DNA from 4 places in the Tissierella sp. MB52-C2 genome. Region 2 is predicted to be linked to each of the others. Evidence: a T-box and tRNA genes for the amino acid it is inferred to sense, from the RefSeq annotation. Region 2 holds a T-box; the other regions hold tRNA genes.
The links. The T-box of region 2 lies ahead of leuS (leucine--tRNA ligase). A T-box ahead of a tRNA ligase gene usually reads a tRNA of that ligase, here a tRNA-Leu.
Positions count from the first base shown of each region.

Region 1: it has a tRNA-Leu gene. The T-box ahead of leuS (leucine--tRNA ligase) is inferred to sense a tRNA for this amino acid. The anticodon was not compared.
Region 3: it has a tRNA-Leu gene. The T-box ahead of leuS (leucine--tRNA ligase) is inferred to sense a tRNA for this amino acid. The anticodon was not compared.
Region 4: it has a tRNA-Leu gene. The T-box ahead of leuS (leucine--tRNA ligase) is inferred to sense a tRNA for this amino acid. The anticodon was not compared.

Region 1 is NZ_CP133261.1:642,244-645,837, forward strand. It holds gene glmM (phosphoglucosamine mutase) at 1-1,132, shown strand, start outside; gene RBU61_RS03270 (DegV family protein) at 1,153-1,989, shown strand; tRNA gene RBU61_RS03275 (tRNA-Leu) at 2,055-2,138, shown strand; gene tig (trigger factor) at 2,395-3,594, shown strand, end outside.
Region 2 is NZ_CP133261.1:2,010,172-2,013,765, reverse strand. It holds gene RBU61_RS10165 (FtsX-like permease family protein) at 1-756, shown strand, start outside; gene RBU61_RS10160 (N-acetylmuramoyl-L-alanine amidase) at 795-1,472, shown strand; T-box leader at 1,627-1,829, shown strand; gene leuS (leucine--tRNA ligase) at 2,057-3,594, shown strand, end outside.
Region 3 is NZ_CP133261.1:2,305,076-2,308,669, reverse strand. It holds gene RBU61_RS11565 (AAA family ATPase) at 122-658, shown strand; tRNA gene RBU61_RS11560 (tRNA-Leu) at 1,392-1,475, opposite strand; gene polA (DNA polymerase I) at 1,602-3,594, shown strand, end outside.
Region 4 is NZ_CP133261.1:2,300,535-2,304,128, forward strand. It holds gene RBU61_RS11530 (DUF3955 domain-containing protein) at 1-429, opposite strand, end outside; tRNA gene RBU61_RS11535 (tRNA-Leu) at 698-784, opposite strand; gene RBU61_RS11540 (peptide ABC transporter substrate-binding protein) at 840-2,579, opposite strand; gene RBU61_RS11545 (lytic transglycosylase domain-containing protein) at 2,592-3,245, opposite strand; gene coaE (dephospho-CoA kinase) at 3,261-3,594, opposite strand, start outside.

The DNA of each region.
Region 1 (3,594 bases), 1.4 Mb from region 2:
TGTAGGGGTTATACCTACTCCAGCAGTGGCGTATTTAATAAGAAAATACAAAGCCCTATCAGGAGTAGTTATATCGGCATCTCATAATCCAGGAGAATATAATGGAATTAAATTTTTCAATAATGAGGGATTTAAGTTACCAGATGAAGTAGAAGATGAAATTGAAGATATTATATTAAATAAGAAAGAATTAGATATAAGACCAATAGGAGATAAAGTTGGTAAAATAATAAAAGAAGAAAATGCTTCGGAAGATTACATAGATTACTTGGTGTCTACTTCTAATATAGATTTAACTGGAATTAAAATTGCAATGGATTGTGGACATGGAGCCTTATATAAAATTGCTCCTGAAACCATAAGAAGACTTGGTGGAGAATTAGTAGTTATAAATACTGAACCAACAGGCACCAATATAAATCAAAACTGTGGCTCTACTAATCCTAAAATGATTCAGGAGCTGGTATTAAAGGAAAAGGCAGATATAGGAATTTCTTTTGATGGTGATGGAGATAGAATAATAGCTGTAGATGAGTTAGGAAATGTATTAGATGGGGACCATATATTAGCTGCCTGTGGGTTATACCTTTATGAACAAGGAAAGCTTAAAAACAATACTGTAGTAGGCACTATAATGACTAATATGGGACTAGATACATTTTTAAAAGAAAAAGGTATAAATATAGTAAAAACTACAGTTGGTGATAGGTATATATTAGAAGAAATGATTCGTAAAGACTTTGTATTAGGTGGGGAGCAATCAGGACATATAATATTTTTAGATTACAATACGACAGGAGATGGTTTGGCTACGGGACTACATTTACTTGAAGTAATGCAAAATACAGGAAAAACTATGTCAGAATTAAATAATTTAATGACTAATTTTCCACAGGTTCTAGTCAATGCAAAGGTAAAAAATGAATTGAAATATAAATATAATGAAAACGAAGAAATAAAAGAAGAAATAAAAAGAGTTGAAGATATGTTTAAAGGTCAAGGAAGAGTAGTCATAAGACCTTCAGGAACAGAGCCTTTAGTCAGAGTAATGATTGAGGCGAAGGAGGATATAGGACTTCCACAGATAGCATCTGATTTAGCTAAGTTTATTGAAGAAAGAATAGGCAATTAAAAATTTTATGAGGTGATGAGATGAATTACAAAATCGTAGCAGATAGTAGTTGTGATTTAAATGAAGAATTAAAGGAAAATCTCAATATAAGTTTAGTTCCATTTAACATAGATGTAGATGATACCAAATTTATTGATGATGAGAGTATGGATTCTATGGAATTGATTCGTGCCATGAGAAATAGTCCAAATCCGGTTAAGACTTCTTGTCCTTCACCTGGAGATTTTGTAACAGAATACAAAGATGCTGATAATGTTTTTGCTGTTACAATCTCGAGTCAGCTAAGTGGGACATATAATTCGGCAGTATTGGCAAAAAAAATGGTTCAAGAAGAAGAACCGAATAAATTTATTCATGTATTTGACTCTAAATCTGCAAGTGTAGGGGAAACTCTAGTATCTATGAAGATTCAGGAATTAGTTGAAAATCGATTAAGTAATCTTGAAATAGTAGAAAAAGTAGAAAACTATATTAATGGAATGAAAACTTTCTTTATTTTAGAGAGCTTAGACAATTTAATCAAAAATGGAAGAATTTCAAAAACAAAAGGATTAATAGCCAATGTTTTAAATTTAAAGCCTATTATGGGAGCTACTGATGAAGGTGAAATAAAATTAGTTGAAAATACAAGAGGAAGTAAAAAGGCATTTAAACGACTAGTTGATATAATTGGAGAAACTGGAGAAAAATTTGAAGAAAAAATTTTGGCTATATCCCATGCTAATGCCTTGGAGAAAGCTGAGGAATTAAAGGAAGAAATTCAAAGAAAATATAATTTTAAAGATATAATTGTAGTAAAAACAGCAGGTCTTAGTACTGCCTATGCCTATGATGGTGGAGTAATACTTGTATTTTAAAAAAATATTGACAAGTAAAATCAACATGGTATAATAATAAGGTAAGTTAAATTTATTTTATTTATGCGGGAGTGGCGGAATTGGCAGACGCGCTAGACTTAGGATCTAGTGTCATTGACGTGGGGGTTCAAGTCCTCTTTCCCGCACCATGTTAAAACCAGTGGATTTAGACCATTGGTTTTTTTATAAGGAATAGGAAAGTTCTATTTTTATCTCTTTATATTGGGAGCTTTCTGTAAATGAGTTTCAAAAAAAGGTTTCCTCTGACTTTTAAATATAATTGGAAGCCTTTTTTACTATGTTTTTGTAATTTATAGTGTTGGATATTGTTATATGTTATGTTATAATTTTATGATATAATAAGTTAGTTAAAATGGATAAATATATTGGAGGAGGAAAATATAAATGAAGGCTGTTCTAGGAAAGAAAGAAAACAATAAAGTTAGTTTTACCATTGAAATACCAGGGGTGGATTTCGAAAAAGCGACACAAGAGGCATATATAAAAAACAGATCAAAATTTAATATTCCAGGATTTAGAAAAGGAAAAGTACCAAGAAAGATTATAGAGTTAAACTATGGTATGGGAATATTTTTTGAAGAAGCTATCAACTTGATTTTGCCAGAGGCATATAATAACGCAATAGAAGAGTTAAAGCTTGAGCCAGTGGATCAACCAGAGATAAATATTAGTGAAATAGAAACAGGAAAGCCTATTATTATTGAAGTAGAAGTAGTAGTAAAACCAGAAGTAACTCTTGGAGATTACAAAAGTATAGAAATCGAAAAAATAGAGTATAATGTAACAGATGACAATATCGCAGATGAATTAAAATCAGTTCAAGAAATGAACGGAAGAATAATAGATGCAGGCGATAGAGCTGTTAAAACTGGTGATGTATTAAATATTGACTATAAAGGATTTGTAGGAGAAGAACAATTCCAAGGTGGAACTGCTGAAGCACAAGAATTGGAAATTGGATCCGGGAGATTTATTCCAGGTTTTGAAGAGCAATTAGTGGGTAAGAATAAAGGGGAAGAAGTAGATGTAGTTGTAACTTTCCCAGAAGAATACCATGCAGAAGAGTTAAAAGGCAAAGAAGCTATATTTAAAGTTAAAATAAATGAAATAAAAGAAAAAGAATTACCAGAACTTGATGACGAATTTGCAAAAGATGTATCTGAATTTGATACTTTAGAAGAATATAAAAATGATATTAAAGAAAAACTAGAGAAAGAGTTTAAAGAAAAAGAAGAAATAGAAAATGAAAATAACTTAATTGAAAAAGTAATAGAATCTTGTGAAATAGATATACCAGAGGCTATGGTAGATACTCAGTTACAAAACGAATTAGCTGATTTTGATTATAAAATAGGAATGCAAGGAATAAATTTAGAGCAATATTTACAAATAACTAATTCAACTGTAGATAGCTTAAAGGAACAATTAAGACCTATGGCTGCTAAGAGAGTTAAGGGAGATTTAGTTCTTGAAGCTATTGCCAAAGCTGAAGATATTACTGTAACAGAAGAAGATATAGATAAAGAGCTAGAAAAAATGGCTGAATCCTACAATCAAGAAAATAAAGAACAGTTTATTAAAGAT
Region 2 (3,594 bases):
CTAAAAGATGGTATAAAGGAACTATCTCTCTCAGAATATGGAGGTCCTATAGAGATTAATGGAACTAGTATTAGGGGGCATGAATTTACTTTAAATGTAGAGGACAAAATAGACACTCCATTATTTGATTATTCTATTATAAAAAATGGTCTAAATGTTTATATGCCCAAATCTCAATATATAGAACTTTTTACGAATTTCTTAAGAATCGCAGATTTAGATCAATATGAATATATTTCAATTAAGACTGACAATATAGAGGAAGTTCAAGAGAGCATTAGTAATATGTCCTTAAAATATTTCAAGACAGATGATTATTTTCTAGAATCTAAATTAGATGAAGAAAAATTAGTTAAAAAGAGAAATATAATAGGAAGTATATTGGCAATATTCTTGAGTCTGTTTTTTATAGTAGTAGGATTTTCAAATTCCTATTTTTCATTCTATAATCTATTTCTAGAAAGAAAAGATCAATTTTTATTATATAAATCCATAGGAATGGACAAAAAATTATTAGAAAGTATACTTGAACAAGAGAAAAGGAAAATTTTATTTAGCTTTATTTACTTAATGCCTTTTATAGTATTAGCTGTTACTTATATAGGATCTAAGCTATTTACCATATTTAGACCAATAGATTTTTTATTAAATTTAAACTATCTATTTATTCTAGTTATTTTAGGCTATATTCTTATAATTTATGTTTCTATATCAAAGATGTACAATAAGTATAAGAAAGAGATTATAGGAAATTAGTTTATGTGATACTTATCAGCATAAGGGGGAGACGGTTGATGTTTAGAAGAGTTAGAAGAGTATTTTTAATTGGTTTAATAGGTTTATTTATGTTTATTGTTTTTAAAGGGATTCCTTTTATAGATACAAATTTTAAATCCTTAGAGAAAGTCATAGTAATAGATGCTGGACATGGGGGGAGCGATCCTGGGACTATTGGATTTAATGGTAATTATGAAAAAGATATTAATCTAAATATTTCTAAAAAATTAAAACAAAAGTTAAAGTCAAATGGTTATAAAGTTATTTTAACTAGAGATAGTGATGAATATGTAGATAATCTTTTAAGGGCTAAATTGACAAATAAAAAGAGAGCTAGGGTTTTTATTAGCATCCATGGAAATGCAATGGAAAACAATAATTCTATAAACGGAATTCAGGTACTTTATTATCCAAATAGGGAAAGCACCATTGGTGATTTAAATAATAATGAGTTAGCAAGGATTATAATGGGTTCACTAATTAATGGAACTGGGGCTAAGGATAAGGGTATTGTAGAAAGGGAAGATTTAATTGTGTTAAACCAGACAAAGATGCCAGCCATAATAATTGAATGTGGATTTTTATCAAATGAAAAAGAAGAACAACTTTTACTTACAGATGATTACCAAAATAAGGTGGTAGATTCAATATCTATGGGATTGGAAGAATATTTTAGTTTAAATCCTAGGGACTAGTCCTACCATGAAATTATTGAAGAGTTTTTTTGTATAATTGTCTTAACATGAGAGGGTATTGAAGAATTATTAGTATTTTTTATATAATATAATATAATATTTAAAAATGTCCTTGATTTTATTGGATTTCTTTGTTAGAATAGATTTTAAATTAATATATACTATGAATGGAAGTAGTAGGTTCCATACCAATTGTAGAGAACTATCGGCTGGTGAAAGATAGTATTGGTCAAAACTGAACTCGTCCATGAGTTATTAAGGTGAATTGTAGCCTTAGTCGGTTTGATGCCGTTATATTTTGAGTGGATAGAAATATCAATAAGAGTGGTACCGCGGAATTTACCTTTCGTCTCTATTTAGAGATGGAAGGTTTTTTTATGACCTAACCCAGTTTGTGAGCAAAGCGAACAAATTGATGGTAGGTCAAACGTAACGAGAACCAAATCTATATGAGTGTAACGAGTAAATAGATTTGAGTTTCGAGACTACGTCACAGAACCTAAGCCAGTGAGATGATGTACATCAAACGCAGCAATAACCAACTAAAAAAATTAATTGTCAATTAAATAAGAGGAGGAAAATAAATGAGAGAGTATAGACCAAATGAAATTGAAAAAAAGTGGCATGATATTTGGGATGAAAGACAGCCCTTTAAGGCATCTAATGAAAGTAATAAGCCGAAGTTTTATGCTTTAGTAGAATTTCCTTATCCATCAGGAGAAGGACTGCATGTAGGTCATCCAAGACCATATACTGCATTAGACATTGTGTCTAGAAAGAGAAGACTTGAAGGATATAATGTATTATATCCAATGGGATGGGATGCCTTTGGATTACCAACGGAGAACTATGCAATTAAACATAAAATCCATCCAGAAACAGTTACAGAAAGAAACGTAGCAAAATTTAAATCACAGTTAAAATCCATAGGATTTTCCTTTGATTGGTCAAGGGAAATAAATACTACAGATCCACATTATTATAAATGGACTCAATGGATATTCCTAAAACTATATGAAAAAGGATTGGCATATAAACAAGAAATGCCTATTAACTGGTGTCCATCTTGTAAAGTAGGCTTAGCAAACGAAGAAGTTATTCAAGGAACCTGCGAAAGATGTAGCGGAGAAGTAGTTAGAAAAGTTAAAAACCAATGGATGCTAAAAATAACAGAATATGCAGATAGACTAATTAGTGATTTAGATAAGGTAGATTATATTGAAAGAGTAAAGGCTCAGCAAACTAACTGGATTGGTAAATCTGAAGGAGCAGAGGTAGATTTTCAAATTGCAGGAAAAGAAGATAAGCTAAGAGTATTTACTACAAGACCAGATACATTATTTGGCTCAACATATATGGTTATTGCAGCGGAACATCCTTTAATAGAAAAATATAAGGAAGAAATAACAAACTTAGATGAAATCCATGAATACCAAAATGAAGTAGGTAAAAAATCTGATTTTGAAAGAACAGAATTATCTAAGGATAAAACAGGTATAGAAATAAAAGGGTTAACAGCAATTAATCCTGCTACTGGCGGAGAAATTCCTATTTGGATTTCTGACTATGTTTTAATGAGCTATGGTACAGGTGCAATAATGGCAGTACCAGGACATGATACTCGTGACTGGGAATTTGCTCAGAAATTTAACCTTCCTATAATTGAAGTAATAAAAGGTGGAGATATAGAAAAGGAAGCCTTTACAGATACTGAAAAAGGTATAGTTATAAATTCTGATTTCATCAATGAAATGGAAGTAAAAGAAGCTAAAGAATATATGATTAAATGGTTGGAAGAAAAAAATCTAGGTGTTAGAAAAGTAAACTTTAAATTAAGAGACTGGGTATTCTCTAGACAAAGATATTGGGGAGAGCCAATTCCTCTAGTACACTGTGATGAATGTGGCTGGGTACCTGTTCCAGAGAAGGAATTACCAGTTATGTTACCAGATGTAGAAAACTATGAGCCGACAGATAATGGGGAATCACCTCTTGCAAATATTACAGATTGGGTAGAAACTACTTGTCCAAAATGTGGTGGAAAAGCTCATAGAGAAACTGATACGATGCCTCAATGGGCAGGGTCTTCTTGGTATTTCCTAAGATATATCGATCCATGTAA
Region 3 (3,594 bases), 290 kb from region 2:
TTAGTAAATATTGTCTAACTTTGGTTCGGGAATATAGAGGTTAGATGAAATCATTGCAAAGATAATAAAGACTACCCTATCCAATCGAATTATTTGGTTGGATGAAAATGAGGAGGAAAGAATGAAAAAGCGAATTCATATATTTGGCGCCTCAGGCTCGGGAGCTTCGACCCTTGGGAAAGAACTTTCTTTATATATTCCATATCATGTTTTTGACGGAGATGATTATTTTTGGTTAGAGAAATTTACATATCATCGAGAGCCACAATTGAGGATCCAACTGTTATTAAATGATTTAAAACTGTATGAACAATGGATTCTTACTGGTGCAGTTTGTGGTTGGGGAGATAAATTAAAGCCTTTATTTGATTTGGTTATTTTCCTTTCAGTACCAAGTGAAGTTAGATTACAAAGACTTAAGGAAAGAGAATACGAAAGGTATGGTGAAAAGATATTACCTAATGGCATTTTGTATGAACAATCAAAAACATTTTTAGAATGGGCTTCTTTATATGATACAGGGGAAATGAACGTAAGAAGTAAGGCACTACATGAATATTGGATGGCGGACTTGGAATGCCCAGTATTAAGAATTGAAGGAAACCATACTGTGCAAGAACGTGTAGAAATCGTTCTAGAATATTTAAAGAGTTGTTAATAATAGCAACAGAATTTGAAATATTTGCTAATTAATCCTACAATCAGTATTTAAAGGAATATTTTTAACAATAGACATAACTAATTCACCAATAGTTGAAATTAGAAATTGATGATATAAAACTAAATATGATATAACTGAGTTCACAATGACACACTTTTCTTTTGGGGTATTTGTTTGTTTGCAGGCTCAATTATACCAAAAAAAGGAGAACATTGTTTTTTATGCAAAAAAACATGAAATCCTTGGTAATACAGAGTATAAATTTATTAATTATATAGATAGGTTTACACTAACAAAATTTATAAGGACATATGTAATGTAGTCTAAATAAGGGGAATGGTGATGAAATGAATAGAAATAGAGGGCATATATCTGATATTATTAAAATTCCTTATTAGGCTTTCTACCTCATTTCCTCTTTAGCTCCCTAATTAAATTCTTCTTTTCATTCTTTATGGATGTAATGCAAGTTTATTTATCGTATCAATATCTGGTGTTCTTTTACCAAGTCCATATTGTAATAGTGATTGACTAGTAATATTTAGTTTTCTTACTAGCTCAACTTGGGATAATGGGATACCAGTTAGACCAGACTATATAAGTCAAAGATTTAAAGACATTTTATATAACAAGGATTTGGAGCTAGTAAGGTTTCATAATCTTAGGCATACAAAATCACATAAAAAATGAGCCTAGAAGAAAACCTTCCAAACTCACTTATCAATTACAATGCCGGTGGCCGGATTCGAACCGGCACGGTGTTGCCACCGGTGGATTTTGAGTCCACTACGTCTGCCAATTCCATCACACCGGCAAATATATCATGAAATTATAATAGCATAAAATGAAAAAATAATCAATATTTTATTTTACCTTTTGTTTACTGAAATTATGTTTTGAGGTATACTAGAAAGTATGTAGTAAAGAATGGAGTGATCTAATGGATAAGAAAAAATTGATGATTATAGATGGAAGTGCTTTAATACATAGAGCATTTTATGCTTTGCCTTTATTGTCCAATAAAAATAACTTGTATACAAATGGGGTTTATGGATTTTTAACAATGTTATATAAAGTAGAAGAGGAAATTAATCCTGACTACATATGTGTAGTCTTTGACAAAAAAGGCCCTACCTTTAGACATGAACAATATGAACAGTATAAGGGTCATAGACAGGCTACACCTTCGGAATTGGTACAACAGTTTCCTATTATCAGAGAAATACTTGATGCCATGAATATTAAATATTTAGAGCTTTCAGGATTTGAGGCTGATGACATAGCAGGTACATTGGCAAAACTTGGTGAGGAAAATTCAATGGATGTTACTTTAGTAACTGGAGATAAAGATTACCTTCAGTTAGCTACAGATAATACTAGAGTTTTAATTACTAGAAAAGGCATTACAGAAATAGAGGAATTTAATAGAAATAAGATAATAGAAGTCTATGGAATTACTCCAGAACAGCTTATTGATTTAAAGGGATTAATGGGGGATCAGTCCGATAATATTCCAGGAGTACCAGGAATTGGTGAGAAAACAGGACTAAAATTATTAAGAGAATATGGTACAATTGAAAGCGTATATGAAAATATAGATAATATTAGTGGAAAAAAACTAAAAGAAAACTTAACTGAAAATAAGGATCTCGCTTTTTTAAGTAGAAAACTTGGGGAAATTATGACTTCAGTACCTATGGAAATTAATATTGAAGAATTAAAGGTAAAGGAGCCAAATTGGGAAGCCCTAAGAAAGCATTATGAGGAACTTGAATTTAATAGTTTAATTAGCAAGATAGCAGGTGAAGATTTGCAGGAGGAAGAGAAATATTCTCCTTGTGTATATAATATAATAGATTATTCGGATTATGAAGAACTAATTAATAGAATAAAAAAAGAAAATAAGGTTGGATTTAAATTTATTATATCCAATAGTAATTATATTGAAGATGAAATAATCGCTATGGGTATTAAAACAGAAAATTCACCAACTAATATTATTTATCTAGATAAAGAACAAGAAGAGTTTATCAATATCTTTAAGCCTATATTTGAAGACAAAACAATCGAAAAAATAGGTTATGATTTAAAATCTGATATAGTCATCTTAAAAAGATTAGGGATTGAGGTAGAAAATATTGTATTTGATTCTATGATAGGTGCATATTTAATCAATCCATCTCAAAATTCTTATTCTATAAATAATATAAGTAAAGAATACTTAGGATACTATGGTAAGGATGAAGAAGCATTACTAGGTAAAGGAAAATCTAAGAAAAGTTTCGATATGTTAAGCAAGGAAGAAATATGCGACTATTTAGCTTTTATATTGGATACAGTATTTAATGTAGAAAATAGTATGAAAAATATAATTGAAGAACAGGAAATGCTAGAACTTTACTATAATGTTGAATTACCTTTAGTTGAAGTATTAGGTAGTATGGAATACTATGGATTTAAAATAGATAAGAAAGAATTAATTAAACTTGGAGAAGAATACAATGGGGAGATTAATTCATTAACCAGTGAAATATATGAATTAGCAGATATAGAGTTTAATATTAATTCACCTAAACAATTAGGAGAAATTTTATTTGATAAATTATCTTTACCAATTATTAAGAAGACTAAAACAGGATATTCTACAGATGCAGAAGTTTTAGATAAATTAAAGGATCAACATCCTATAATCAATAAGATTTTAAGATATAGACAAATCGTAAAATTAAAATCAACCTATATAGATGGATTATTAAATCTTTTAAATAAAGATACAGATAGAATCCATTCAAGTTTTAATCAGACAATAACCACAACAGGAAGAATAAGCAGTACAGAACCAAATCTACAAAATATACCTATAAGAACTGATGATGGAAGAAAAATAAGAAAGGCTTTTGTTGTAGAGAACAAGGATTATATTTTAGTAGATG
Region 4 (3,594 bases), 290 kb from region 2:
AAATGTAACAAAGCCACTGAAGATGAAAAAGAAACCTATTGGCAGCAAGAAGAAATTTTCGTGCAGAAAACCTTCAGCATCAATGTATTCCACAGAATTTGCTTTAATCAAAATGCAGGCCACACCGATACACAGCAGTACAGCGCCAAAAATGATTGAAATCAAATTCATTTTTGCTCTTCTTGTTTCGCTTCCATCTTTTATCAACTTTTCAGTCATATTATTCATATTTTCGCCTCCTAAAATTAATTGGTCGAGCGAAAGGTTAAATGTCATGGATATATCTACAACCATTTCTAAATCTGGCAGATTTTTGTTGTTTTCCCAATTTGAAATTGTTTGTCTGGATACGTTCAGCTTAGAAGCTACCTGTTCTTGCGTTAGTCCTCTGTCTGTCCGAATTTTTCTCAACTGCTCTCCAAAATCCATTATATTAAGCCTCCGTTTCATTTTTATTATAGTTGCCATGCTACCAATTATCAAGCAAGTATCTCTTGCACTGCCGCATTTTAGCGCCCGAATGACGGTCATTGCACCTTTGCACTTAATATGTAAAGTGTGACCCATAAGAATCGGCTTAATACCATTTGCTCCAAGTTGTATTTGGCAGGATTATTTAAATAATATTTTTTTAAGTCTATCACAGATAATACTAAAAGTCATGTATGAGTTCAGATCCTCATACATGACTTTTATATGGTGCGAGTAGTGGGAGTTGAACCCACACATCATTTCTGACACATGCCCCTCAAACATGCCTGTCTGCCAATTCCAGCATACTCGCATTATATTGATATTAATATAGTTTACTATATTTTCAACTTTTTTTCAATACATTATTACTGGAATTCTTTTGGTATATAAGATTTTTCTATACCTTTATAAGGATTAAATAATCCTGGAGATAAGTCTCCCATTATTTTACTATCTATTAATAAAGCTTTATTTCTGAAGAACAAACTTACATATGGCAGATCTGTAGTAATTAATTCCTGTAATTCATCATATGCTTCTAACTTTTTTTCTCTAGTTCCAACTGCGAAAACGTTCTGAAGAAGATTGTCCATATTTTCCCTAGAATATCTAATAAAATTTGTATTATGAGATATTCTTGAGCTATGGAAAGCAAAGGATAAGTCAGGAATTACAGATAATTGCCACCCAAGAAGCGCTATATCATAGTCTCCTGATGCCAAATGCTTATTTACTACTTCCCACTGTTTATCTATATCATCCATAGTAACACTATCACTCTTATTATTTTCAGGATATATGTTAACCAATATCCCAATTTTCCTCAAATCATCCTTTATCATTTCCGCAGTTTTTAGCCTTGTAATATTATAGGTATTAGTTAAAATTCTAAGGGATATTTTATTTCCATTTTCATCTTCTATAATCCCATCATTATTCATATCTTTGAATCCTATTTTGTTTAGTTCTGCTTTAGCTAAGTCTATATTATAGCCAAATTTATTTGCATTATCAGATAAAAGCCAAGAATCAGGATGAATTGGTACATCCACTTGTGTTCCATGTCCTAAATATACTTTCTGAATAATAGCTTGTCTATCTATGCCATATGCTATGGCTCTTCTCAAGGCTTCACCTTTTTCTCCTGAAAATATTTCTTTTCCAAAGTTGAATCCTAGGAACTCATAATTAGAAGAAACAAATTCTAGTATTTTTATTCGGCTATTTTGGGCATATTTATCCCAGTCAACATCTACAGTGGTAGCCATGTTGATTTGTCCAGTTTCAAATGCAGTTAATATATCTTCTTCACTTTCAAATACTCTTCCCAGTATTTCATCAATATAAGGTCTATCATTCCAATATTCATCGTTGGCTGTCAATTTTATTTGCTTCATCTTTTCATAGGAATCAAATTTAAATGGTCCAGTACCTATTGGCTTATAGTCATTTACTTGTAATGCTTTAATATATCTACTATTACCTGACGAATTGAAAATATGTTTAGGTATTATAGGAAATGTTAAGACTTCCAGATTATTGCTAAAAGATTTATTAAATGTAATGTTTAAACTATCTGAACTAGTAATATTTACATTTAAGATACTTTTTATATCACCTTGACCATATGCTCCTAAAGAATTTGAAAACATCTGTTTATATGTACTATCTGAACTAGCATATTTAATAGTATCTATAGTAAAAGCCACGTCTTCAGCACTAAATTTTTGCCCATCATGCCAAAAAACATTGTTTCTCAATTGAATTTCAACAGTTCTTCCATCATCCTTTATATTATAGGATTCAGCCAATTGATTTGTTATATTTAGATTATTATCAAATTCAAATAAACCTTCAAATATAAGTTTGCTAAAAAAATGATAGTTACTATTTTCGGTCAATAGGGGATTTAAAGTGTTAAAATTAGTCAAGGGTAATATGACTTGTCCACCTGGAACAGGGGTATAGTCCATAGAACTTCCCCCTTCTTCAGTTAAATCTAAATCTTTAGTATTTCCTAAAACCATTTTTTCTCTATCGCAACCTACGATTATAGTAGTTATTAATATCACAAGAAATAAAGATACATATTTTCTATACTTCATTTGCCCACCTCATTATATGTTTCTCACTAGTTCCTTTATAACTCTTTTTATATTATGCAGTAGATTAATATATAAAGAATCTTTCTCCGTAGGATTCATTATATATTCCTTATATACTGAGCTATATACTTTATAATTATCCTTTATTCTCACTAAATAATCTCTTGTTTCTTTAAATGGAATGACTGACAGTTCGACTCCATCTTTACAATATTCATCATTATCTAACCATTTGTTTACATTTCCACTTCCTGCATTATAGGCAGCTAAAACTAAATCTAAATTTTGATTAAACTCCGTGAAAAGATTATTAAGATACCATGTACCTATTCTAATATTTATTTCAGGATCAAATAGCATTTTTTCATTATAGTTTTCTATTCCTAGAACCTCACTGGCCCATTGTCCAGTTTGTGGGGCTATTTGCATCAGTCCCTTTGCTTCTTTGCTGGATACAGCATTTTTATCGTATTTACTTTCTACATTGATAATTGAAGCCACTAAATACGGATCTAAATTATATTCATTAGAATATTTTACTATAGCACTTTTATACCCTATTGGATATTTAGTAGTTAAGACCACAAGACTACCAATAATTATCAGAATAATAATAGTAAAAAATATAATAGTTTTTTTAATTAGTTTTTTCATTTTAAACAACAAAGAACCCCTCCAAGATTAGATTAATTTCCTTAGTAATTTATCTATCTGTTCTTCTAAAAGTCTCACATCTCCACTATTATCAATTGTCTTGGAAGATTTTGCTTTTTTTATTTCTATATCCATTTGTGATTCTATTTTTCTCAATGCTTCCTCTTTTGTAATCCTATCTCTTTTCATAAGTCTTTCTAGCTGAGTAGCTTTATCAAGATATACTACCCATATCTCATCAAATTTAATGTCATATTCCTTCCATAATCTATATTGTTCAAATAACAAAGGAATATCTAAAAATATAATAGAATTATCTTTACTAAACTCATCTATATTATCTTTAATTTCTTGAAAAATA